Regions from separate parts of the Pseudomonas sp. FW305-96 genome, predicted to be linked through region 1. Evidence: riboswitches for the same ligand, from Rfam matches in the RefSeq annotation. Region 1 holds a riboswitch; the other holds the start of a gene.
What was found. A riboswitch is a leader RNA that binds a small molecule or an ion and turns the genes downstream of it on or off. The one in region 1 is predicted to bind cobalamin.
Positions count from the first base shown of each region.

Region 2: another riboswitch for cobalamin. It lies ahead of AC3WL2_RS12170 (CbtB domain-containing protein); the one in region 1 lies ahead of AC3WL2_RS24420 (hypothetical protein).

Region 1 is NZ_JBYSYW010000047.1:11,659-17,144, forward strand. It holds gene AC3WL2_RS24405 (8-oxoguanine deaminase) at 1-558, shown strand, start outside; gene AC3WL2_RS24410 (ABC transporter substrate-binding protein) at 602-1,525, opposite strand; gene AC3WL2_RS24415 ((2Fe-2S) ferredoxin domain-containing protein) at 1,518-2,246, opposite strand; gene AC3WL2_RS24420 (hypothetical protein) at 2,258-2,572, opposite strand; cobalamin riboswitch at 2,663-3,040, opposite strand; gene AC3WL2_RS24425 (DUF2946 family protein) at 3,183-3,572, shown strand; gene AC3WL2_RS24430 (TonB-dependent receptor) at 3,644-5,486, shown strand, end outside.
Region 2 is NZ_JBYSYW010000013.1:18,051-23,536, reverse strand. It holds gene cobM (precorrin-4 C(11)-methyltransferase) at 1-543, opposite strand, end outside; gene AC3WL2_RS12180 (cobalamin biosynthesis protein) at 573-983, opposite strand; gene AC3WL2_RS12175 (CbtA family protein) at 983-1,672, opposite strand; gene AC3WL2_RS12170 (CbtB domain-containing protein) at 1,683-1,868, opposite strand; cobalamin riboswitch at 1,969-2,194, opposite strand; cobalamin riboswitch at 2,256-2,452, shown strand; gene cobW (cobalamin biosynthesis protein CobW) at 2,554-3,621, shown strand; gene cobN (cobaltochelatase subunit CobN) at 3,625-5,486, shown strand, end outside.

The DNA.
Region 1 (5,486 bases):
CATGCCCACTGCGTGCAGCTCGACCAGCACGGCATCGAGCTGTTCGCCCGCACCGGCACCGGGGTCGCCCACTGCCCGTGCTCGAACATGCGCCTGGCCTCAGGCATAGCGCCGATCCGCAAGATGCGCGACCACGGCGTGCCGGTGGGGCTGGGGGTCGATGGTTCGGCATCCAACGACGGCGCCAGCATGATCGGCGAGGTACGCCAGGCCTTGCTGCTGCAACGGGTCGGCTTTGGCCCGGATGCGATGACCGCCCGCGAAGCGCTGGAAATTGCCACCCTGGGCGGCGCCAAGGTACTCAACCGTGACGATATCGGAGCCCTGGCACCGGGCATGGTCGCCGACTTCGTCGCCTTCGACCTTGGCCATGTGGCCTATGCCGGCGCCCTCCACGACCCGCTGGCGGCGCTGGTGTTCTGCACCCCGACCCATGTTGACACCAGCGTGATCAACGGGCGCGTGGTGGTTCAGGACGGGCGCATCGCCACCGTTGACTTGCCGCGGGTATTGGAGCGTCACAACCAGCTGGCGCGGCAGCTGGTCAGCGGCGAGTAACACAGCCGCTTCCGCGCCAAGCTTTGCGATCAGTTCGGGCCTGCTATGGAACAGCCATTTCCCTGAGCCGCCGCGCCAGTTCCAGGGCCACCTGCCCGCTGGCCGGCGTGGGCATCAGCTGGGTGAACGGGATATCGATCATGCGGTTCTCGCGCACCGCCCGCAGGCTCGAAAGCACCGGGTCGCGGGTCAGCAACTGACGCTTGCGGCTGGCCGGCGACCACAGGGCGTCGGCCAGCAGGATCACGTCGGGGTCGCTGCTCAGCAATGCCTCACGGTTGATCGTCACGCGGTACTGGTCGATCCCGGCAAGCACATTGCGCGCCCCGGCGGCGGCCAGCAACGGCGTGACGAACCCACGTCCGCCCTCGCTGTCCAGCCCCCGCACCTCGCTGTCGAGGTAGAACACCGACAGTGGCTTGCCGCTGGGTGCGATCGCCCTGGCCTGCGCCAGGTCGGTCTCCATCGCCTCGATCAATGCCTGCGCCCTCGCCTGTCTGCCCAACAGCTCGCCAAGCACAGTCAGGTCTCGCCGGACATGGCCGTAGTAGTCCAGCGAGTGGCCGTTACAGGCCGACTCGAGCAGGTAGGTGGCAATCCCGTTGCCGGCCAATCTGCTGCGCGAGGTGATCCCATCGCCAAAGGCCGTGGCGAATCCGCCGACCACCAGATCCGGCCTTTGCGCGTACAACACTTCGCTGGCCGGATACTCCCGGGCAATCACTGGCACACCTTGGTAGCGGCCCTGCTTGTAGGCGGCGCCGTTGTCGTCCAGGTAGGCCACCCCGACCATCGACGGACCCGCGCCGAGGGCGAGCAGCAGGTCGGCCGCGTGCTGGTTGAGGGCGAGGATACGCGCAGGCGCCGCAGCGGGCCGTTGCCAGTCCTGCCCGCAGTTGCGATAGCTGCCGGCCAGGGCAGGTGTGCCACAGCACAAGGCCAGGGACAGTAGCCAGGCTTTACGCATCGCACGCCCTTCCCTTGATCAACAGTCCTTCGGCGATCCTTCCTCCCTGCAGATGCGTTTCCACCAATTCCTCCACCTCCCGATCATCACGTACCCGATACCAGCAGCCGTCCGGATGCACCGTCAACACGGGCCCCAGGTTGCAGGGAAACTGGCAACCGGTGCGGGTCAGCAGCACGCCGCCCGGGGTCTCGATCAGGGCAAGCTCCAGCAGCAGCCGGCGCAGGCATTTCCATAGCGGCAAGGCGCCGCGCCGCACGCAGCGGGGGCCGGTGCAGAGGAACACCTGGCGGGCATGCTCGGGCACCCGCGACCAGTCCGGGTCGCTGGCCACCGCGTTGACCTGGTCGCACGCCAGGTGGCGGGCATGTTCGCCGATGCTGGCACAGGCCGCTCGCGCATCCAGGCCGCGCCGCCCAAGGGCCTGGGCCGTGACCCAGACGCCGGCCCGACCTTGCGCCACGCGCCCCAGCTCATCGCGCAGCCAGTCCAGGTAGGCGCTGTCCGAGGTGGGTTCCAGGTCCACCACCAGCAGGCGTTCCACGCCCTGGTCGAGGGCCTCGCGGATCACCGCCCAGAGCCCGTCGAACCCCTCCAGGGTGTCGACGATATCCCGGCCCGCCTCGTGGCCACGCAGGTCACGAATCTCGGCGCCAAAAGCTTCCGCCGCCGAGCCGCCACCCAGGCCGGGGCCGACGAACAACACGCGCTGGTAGTCCATGCTCACGCCCCTCAGAAGGTGTAGGTGTAGCGCAGTTCGCTGGTGAACGGCCGCCCGAGATTGTCAACGTTACTCGCCCGACTGGTGACATAGTCGCGGTCGAACAGGTTCTCCACCAGCAGGCTCAGCCGGTGCTGGCGGGCGCCGTCCAGGTAGCGGTAGACATCGGCGGCGACCGTGGTCGACTCCACCGACGGCGCGGCGACGATCTGCTGGTCGAGGATCAGGGGGGTGTTTTCGGCCAGTGCCAGGGGGCTGACCAGGCAGCCCAGGAACAAGGTCCGGGCCTTGGGGAAACGACGTCGGGAGTGAATCACAGCAATCATGCTCTTCTCGAAAGTGACTTTCGCAGAAGCACGCAGGAGCACGGATCGCGCACACGCCAATACCGGCCCATGCCCGCCCACCGCAGGAGTTTGCCTACAACATTCCAGGCCGGTCTCCGGGCTCGCAAGACAAGGGTTTGTACGGAAAGTCGCCGAGCGGCGATCAGGCAAGGCGAAAACAGGCGAGGAACGGTCGGAGTCGCGCTCGACTTTACGGGTTGTAAATGAGCATTCCGACCGGGCTGGCGCACCAGCCTGTTTTCAACGCAGCATGATCGTCGCGCAGGCACTTTCCGTGCAAAGCCTAGATGTCTTCACCTTCCCATGACGCGCGGGCCACAGTGGTCTGTCGAAGGCATCACTTGCATACCGTTGCGGGGGCAGCACCGGACTGGCGCGAAGCGCGTACCGGTTTCCCGTTTCACCCCGTGCGCGGCGGCATGGGGCACCTGAAATCGATCGGCATCTGAACACCTGGGCCCAATGGGCGTCAAGCGAGGCGGGTGAATCGTTTCGAATGTTTTTTATCGGCTGTTCACTCTAGGCAGATGTGTCAAAAGTTGTAGAATCCGCACGCCTAACCCATTCCCATTCCCTTCGAGCTTTGCCGATGAAGCTGGCCCGCCACACACGATCGCAAGTCGCCTGGGTGCTGTATTTCAGCATCCTGTTCGGCTCGTTGCTGTGCGCCATGGGCCATGGACAGATGGCAGGCTTGCGCCTGGCCGGCCTGGATGACGCCGCCTGGTGCGCGGCCGACAGCAGCGGCGTGTTCAAGGGCGATCAGGACGTCACCGACCCGGTGCTGCCCGCCGGCGGCGACTGCGTGATCGCCAGCCTGTTCAGCGCCACCCTGCTGGCGGTGTTCTTCGGCCTGCTGGCCCTGCTCGCCGGGGAGTCGAGCAAACCCTTACCCAGACAACCCGCGCCGACCCTGCCCAAGCAGCGCTGGCCCCTGGTCAATCCCCGCGCCTCTCCCGCTTCGCTTCTCGCGTTCTGACATCGCCACGCCCGAGTGCTGCCTGATCGGCAGCGGGCGTGCGCTCATTGATTTCAGCCAGGAAGCCTTGCATGTTCCGCATGACCACTCTGGCGCTGCTCGTTGGCAGCGCAACCTGCGCCTGGGCGCAGGACGACACCCTCACCCTGCCCGCCAGCAACGTCACGGCCACCGCCGCCCCCAAAGAAGCCACCACCCTGGACCTCGACCGGCCTATCGCAAGCGGCTCGCGGCTCAACCTCAGCGCCCGCGAAAACCCGGCCTCGGTCAGCGTCGCCGACCGCAAGACCATGGAACGCATCGGCGCGCGTAACTTCCAGGACGCCGCCAACGCCCTGCCCGGGGTCAACGCCTCGGCACCGCCCGGCTGGGGCGGCTACGTGTCGTACCGTGGTTTCAACGGTGCCCAGGTCAGCCAGTTGTTCAATGGCATCAACCTGCAGTACGGCGCCGCCGGGCGCCCGGTCGGGGCATGGATCTACGACCGTGTCGAACTGCTCGGCGGGCCGTCGTCGTTCCTCAACGGCAGCGGCGCCGTGGGCGGCAGCCTGAACATGATCACCAAACTGGCCAACCGCGACGAGGACACCTTCGAGGGCCGCGTCAGCTACGGGCGCTACGACACGATGGAAACCTCGGTCGGCTTCAACAAGGCGCTCAACAGCGGTGACGGCCCACGCCACTACGCGCGGCTCGACTACAGCCGCACCAGCACCAATGGCTATATCGACCGCCAGGAGAACGGGGCAGGCAACCTGGCCTTCTCGCTGCTCAGCGACATCAACGACCAGCTGTCGCACACCCTGGCCATCGAGTACCTCGAAGAGAAGGAAGACAGCCCCTACTGGGGCGCGCCGGTGCTGCAACCGGCCAGCGGCACCCTGCACATCGACAAGCACCACCGTTTCGACAACTACAACGTCGAGGACGGCCGCTACGAGCAGCGCACGCGCTGGCTGCGCTCGATCACCGACTACCGCATCGACGACAGCAACCAGTTGCGCAACACCTTCTACCACTACAACGGCCAGCGCGATTACCGCAACCTCGAGGTGTACCGCTACAATCCTGGCAACACCGCCATCGCCCGCTCCGGCGGCTACCGCCAGCGCCACGACCAGGAGGTCAACGGTAACCGCGTCGAGCTGACCCACCAGGGCCAGCTGTTCGGCCTGGCCAGCGACTGGGCGTTCGGCGTGGACTACAACCGCAACCAGCAGACCGCCTACCCGTTGTCCAAGGGCGCGTTCGACAGCATCGATCCCAACGGTTTCCAGCCCGGCCACTTCCTCGACATTCCTGGCATGGACGCGCCACGCGCCAAGGGGCGCAGCACCACCACCGACACCACTGCGAGCTTCGTCGAGAACCGTACCCGCCTGACCGACCAGCTGTCGCTGGTCACCGCGTTGCGCTACGACCATATCGACTTCGACGTGGTCGACCACGTGACCCGGGCCAAGCTGAATCGGCGCTGGGATGCCTTCACCGGGCGCCTGGGGCTGGTCTACGACCTGACCTCCAATATCAGCCTGTACACCCAGTACAGCACCTCGGCCGAACCGCCAGGGGGCTCGCTCACCGGCGCGTCGATCAGCCAGGTCGGCGACTTCGACCTGAGCACCGGCAGGCAGGTGGAAGTGGGCAGCAAGTTCGACTTCCTCGACGGGCGTGGCTCGGCCACTGCGGCGGCCTACCGCATCGTGCGCAAGAACATCTCGGTGCCCTCCTCGACCGTGCCCAACACCACCGAGCAGGCCGGCCAGCAGACCTCCACCGGCATCGAGCTGGCGGCGTCGTTCAAGGTCACGCCCAAACTGCTGGCGGCAGGCAACTTCAGCTGGGTCAACGCCGAATACGACGAGTTCAACGAGACCATCGGCGGCGTGGTGTACTCGCGCAAGGGCAAGAATC
Region 2 (5,486 bases), on a different contig from region 1:
GGCGCCATAGTGGGGCAGCAGTTGCTCGACGATACGCGGCAGGTGGCGTACACCCAGGTGGATGGCCAGGGTGCTGCCATGGCGGGCCAGATCGGCCAGCTGTTCACCGGCCGGCATCGGCGAGTTGTCGCCGTAGCGGGTGAGGATCACCGTCTGCGCCACGTCCGGCAGTGTCAGCTCGCAACCCAGCAGCGCGGCGCTGGCGGCAGTGGCGGTGACTCCGGGGATGATCTGGTAATCGATGCCCGACTCACGCAGGTGGCGGATCTGTTCGCCGATGGCGCCGTACAGGCTAGGGTCGCCGCTGTGCACGCGGGCCACGTCCTGGCCGTTGGCATGGGCCTGGCGCATGGCCTCGATGATCTGCTCCAGGTGCAGTTCGGCGCTGTTGAGCACGGTGTGTGCCTGATGCCCCTCGAGCACTGCAGCCGGTACCAGGGAACCTGCGTAGATGATCACCGGGCACTGGCGGATCAGGCGCTGGCCCTTGACCGTGATCAGCTCGGGATCGCCGGGGCCGGCGCCGATGAAATAGACCGTCATGGGGGTTCCTTGCAGGTAAAAGGGGCGGATTATCCGCCGATGGCCAGGGCCAGGGTAGCGCCGCCGAGCCCTTGCCTTGGCACATGCAGGCGTGGCACGGCGCCTGTGCGCCCGGCCAGGGCCAGGGCTGCGCTTTCGGCGACGCCCCAGCAGCCGGTCTGGGCGTACACCGTTGTCGAGCGCTGACTGAGCAGCGCTTCGAAGGTCGACAAGTGGCTGCTGTCGAAGCAGATGAACGGCAACCCGAGCCGCTCGGCCAGTGCCAGCAGGCCGGGCTCGCGCGCCTTGGGTTCGATGCTGGCGATTGCCTTCAGCGCCGACAGGGGCAGGGCGTGGTTGGTCAGGGTCTGGCGCAGCAGCACCGCGAGCGTTTCGACCGGGCAGCCACGGCGGCAACCAAAGCCGGCATACAACGCCGGCTGGGGAACAAGGTCGCGCATCAGTGCTGGCTGGAGCGGCGGAACAACCAGGCGCTGAGCAGGCCCAGGGCCACCCAGAACGCGGCGTTGGTCAGCCACGAAGCGATCTTGAACTGGGTCTCCAGCGCCTCGGGGGCCAGGCTTTCATGAACCGCTGGCTGTGGCGCGCCGATCAGGTGCGGGATCACCAGCAGGGCGACTCCGAGCACCTTGAACAGCCAGTGCTGGGCGAACACCAGCAACGCCAGGCCAGCGGCAGTGGCGGCGGCGGTGCCGATCCACCAAGTCTGGCGCTGACCAAGGTCGGCGGCGGCGGTGCCGGGCAGTTCCGGTGGCAGGCCCAGGGTCGGCGCCAGGCAGAACACGGCGAAGCCCGCCAGGCCCCACAGCGCGCCGGTCGCCACGCGGCCCGGGGCACGCAGGCTGTACAGGGCGGCGAGGATCAGGGCGAAGCCGACGGCGACCACCAGGTTGCCGCCTGTGGTGGACAGGATACGCTGCCAGCCATCTTCGGGCGCCCAGGCCTCGGCGCTGTGCTCATGAGGCGCGGCGGCCTCGCCATGTTCATGATGTTCGGCGGCGGGGGTGGCGGTTTCATAGGTTTCCGCCTGGAGAATCAGCGGGGCGACCCAGAAGCTTTGCAGCAGGGTCAGCAGCAGGGCGGCGAGCAGGCCGCTGAAACCCGCGGTACGGGCGATGCGCGTGATCATGCGGGCGTACTCAGTGGCAAGGGAAGGCGGCGCTGTGGCGGGTGTCGTGGGCGGCGTTGTGCACCGCCTCGATGTGCGAGAAACCGGCGAAGTACACCAGGCACAGGCCCAGCAGGCTCGCGCCGACCGCGACGATCAGGCGCTGGCTGAGACTGACGGGGGTGGCGATACTGGGTTTGGCGTGGGTGATGGGCATGACGCGTTCCTCTGCTGCTTTTGTTGTGGCAACGGGCAGGCGCGACGCCCCCGGGCACGGCTGGCCCGGGTGATACGACAGCGCCCGCCCACTGCGGGGTGTTCTGCAAGCATGTCAGGCCGGTCTCCGGGCTGGCGAGGCGGAGCGGGGCTCCATTGATCAAACGCCACCTTCCCATGCCGCACGATGGGCACAGTGGTCTGGACGCTTCTCTCGCTTACCGTTGCGGGGGCAGCACCGGCTTTGTCGGCCCTCTTCTAAAGGAGGCGCGACGCACCGGTTTCCCGTTTCACCCCCGTTGGGGGCACCTGAACGCAATGCGCTAGCAAATCACGGGGCCGGGCCTGCGTCAATCGCCGCGGCGGTTGACCGCCAGGCAGGCACTGCGTAGCCTTGCCGGTTCGAGGTTCCCGGGCGTTGTCCCGGGCTAAGACGGGAACGCGGTACAAGCCGCGGCTGCCCCCGCAACTGTAGGCACTGAAGGGTTCGGCACAGCCACTGCGCACGCGCGGGAAGGCGCCATCCCACCGGCTTTGATGGCCGGCGGTGCAAGCCAGGAGACCTGCCTCGCAACGTTTTCGACTTTCAACCGGGCGGGGTGATCCGGTGGCGAAACAGTCAGGCCGACACGGGCCGTGGCTGTCGTCCTGCATGCCCGCGCCATTGCTGCCAAGGGCATCGCGACATGAAAACACTGGCCAAGCTTCCCGTCACCATCGTCACCGGCTTCCTCGGTTCGGGCAAGACCACCTTGCTGCGCCATATGCTCGACAACGCCCAGGGCCGCCGCATCGCGGTAATCGTCAACGAATTCGGCGAGCTGGGCATCGATGGCGAGATCCTCAAGCAGTGCAGCATCGGCTGCTCCGAGGAAGAGGCCAACGGCCGCGTCTACGAGTTGGCCAACGGCTGCCTGTGCTGCACCGTGCAGGAAGAATTCTTCCCGGTGATGCGCGAGCTGGTGGCGCGCCGCGGCGATCTCGACCATATCCTTATCGAAACCAGCGGCCTGGCCCTGCCAAAACCCCTGGTGCAGGCCTTCCAGTGGCCGGAGATCCGCAACGCCTGCACGGTCGATGCGGTGATCACCGTGGTCGACAGCCCGGCCGTGGCCGCCGGCACCTTTGCCGCCTACCCGGACCAGGTCGACGCCCAGCGCAAGCTTGACCCCAACCTCGATCACGAGTCGCCGCTGCACGAACTGTTCGCCGACCAGCTGGCCAGCGCCGACCTGGTGGTACTGAACAAGGCCGACCTGATCGATGCCGAGGGCCTGGCCAAGGTCCGTGCCGAAGTGGCCGAGGAGCTGCCGCCGGCGGTCAAGGTGATCGAGGCCAGCAGTGGTCGCCTGCCGCTGGAGGTGCTGCTGGGCGTGGGCGCCGAGTCCGAGGCGCATATCGATGGCCGCCGCACCCACCACGACAGCCATCACGACGGCGATGACCATGACGACCATGACCACGACGCCTTCGACTCGATCTCCATCGACCTGCCCGAGGCCGACGAAAGCCTGCTGCTCGATGCCTTGACGCAACTGGTCACCGAGTTCGGCATCCTGCGTGCCAAGGGCTTCGCCGCCATTCCCGGCAAGCCGATGCGCCTGCTGATCCAGGGTGTGGGTACCCGCTTCGACAAGCACTTCGACCGTGCATGGCGCAGCGAGGAGCCACGGATCACCCGCCTGGTGCTGATCGGCCAGGACCTGGACGCGACCCAGCTGGAAGCGCGCCTGCGCCAGGCCCTGGGCGCCTGACCCATGCACCTGCTGCGGACCCAGCCCGGCGGCTTTGTGCCGGACGACAGCATCGCCGACCTCGGCCAGACCCCCGCCGAACTGGTGATCCTCTGCAGCGGTGATTCACACCTGGCGCTGCTTGCCGAAACCGCCGAGCAGTTGCCGGCGGATTTCCCCAGCGTGCGCCTGGCCAACCCGATGCAGGTGCAGAACCACGCCTCGGTCGACCTGTATGTCGACCAGGTGCTGCGCCATGCCAAGGTGATCCTGGTGTCGCTGCACGGCGGCGTCGGTTATTGGCGCTACGGTGTCGAACAACTGGTCGAGTTGGCGGCCCGTGGCGTACAGCTGATCCTGGTACCCGGCGACGACCGTCCCGACCCGGAGCTGACCGGCCTGGGCACGGTATGTGGCGAACAGGCCGAGCGCCTCTGGCATTTCCTGCGCCAGGGTGGCAAGGCCAATGCACTGAACCTGTTCAACTGCCTGGCCAGCCAGTGGCTGGGGCGCGCCTACCCCTGGGACGAGCCGCAACCCTTGCCGCGCACGGTGGTCTATCACCCGGCCAAGGCCACCGCACGGCTCGAGGACTGGTACACCGAATGGCATCCGGAGTACCCGGTGGCACCGCTGCTGTTCTACCGCTCCCACCTGCAGGCAGCCAACACCGCGTTCATCGATGTGTTCTGCCAGCGCCTGCAGGCTTGCGGCTTGAATCCGTTACCGATCGCCGTGGCCAGCCTCAAGGAACGCGGCTGCCTGGACCAGGTCGAGGCCTGGCTCGACGAAGTGCAGGCCGAGGTGGTGATCAACACCACCGGCTTTGCCCTGTCCAGCCCCGAACAGCCCAATCTGCGCCCATTGCGCCGCGATGTGCCGGTGTTGCAGGCGATCTGCGCCCAGGACAACCAGCCCGGCTGGGAGCAGAGCGAGCAGGGCCTCGGCGCCCGCGACCTGGCGATGCACATCGCCTTGCCCGAGCTGGATGGGCGCATCATCACCCGGCCGGTGAGCTTCAAGGACCTGGCTTGGCGCAGTGAGCGCAGCCAGTCCGACGTGGTCTGCTACCGCGCCCACCCCGAACGCATGGATTTCGTCGCCGAGCTGGCGCGACGCTGGGTGACACTGGCGCGCCTGGACAACCAGGAGAAGCGTGTGGCCCTGGTGCTGGCCAACTACCCGACCCGCGACGGGCGCATCGGCAATGGTGTCGGCCTCGACACCCCAGGCGCCGCGTTGAATATCCTCAAGGCCCTGCAGGCGCAGGGTTATCCGGTAGCCGGCCTGCCCGACAGCGGCACCGAGTTGATCCACCAGTTGCTCGGCGGTGTCACCAACGACCTCGATCACCTTGACCAGCGCCCTTGCGCCCAGAGCCTGGCCCTGGCCGACTACCACAGCGCCTTCGCCGCGTTGCCCGAGGCCAACCAGCGCGCCGTGCTGGAGCGCTGGGGGCCGCCCGAGCAGGACCCGATGTTCCGCAGCGGGCGCATGATGGTCGCCGGCTTGCGCTACGGCCTGACCTTCGTCGGCATCCAGCCCGCGCGGGGCTACCAGGTGGACCACAGCGCGGTGTACCACGACCCGGACCTGGTGCCGCCGCACGGCTACCTGGCGTTTCACTTCTGGTTGCGCAACGGCTACGCCGCCGATGCGTTGATCCATGTCGGCAAGCACGGCAACCTGGAATGGCTGCCGGGCAAGGGCGTTGGGCTGTCCGCCGAATGCTGGCCGGACGCGTTGCTCGGGCCGCTGCCCAACATCTATCCATTTATCGTCAACGATCCGGGCGAGGGCGCCCAGGCCAAGCGCCGTACCCAGGCGGTAATCATCGACCACCTGATGCCGCCCTTGACCCGCGCCGAGACCTACGGCCCGCTGCG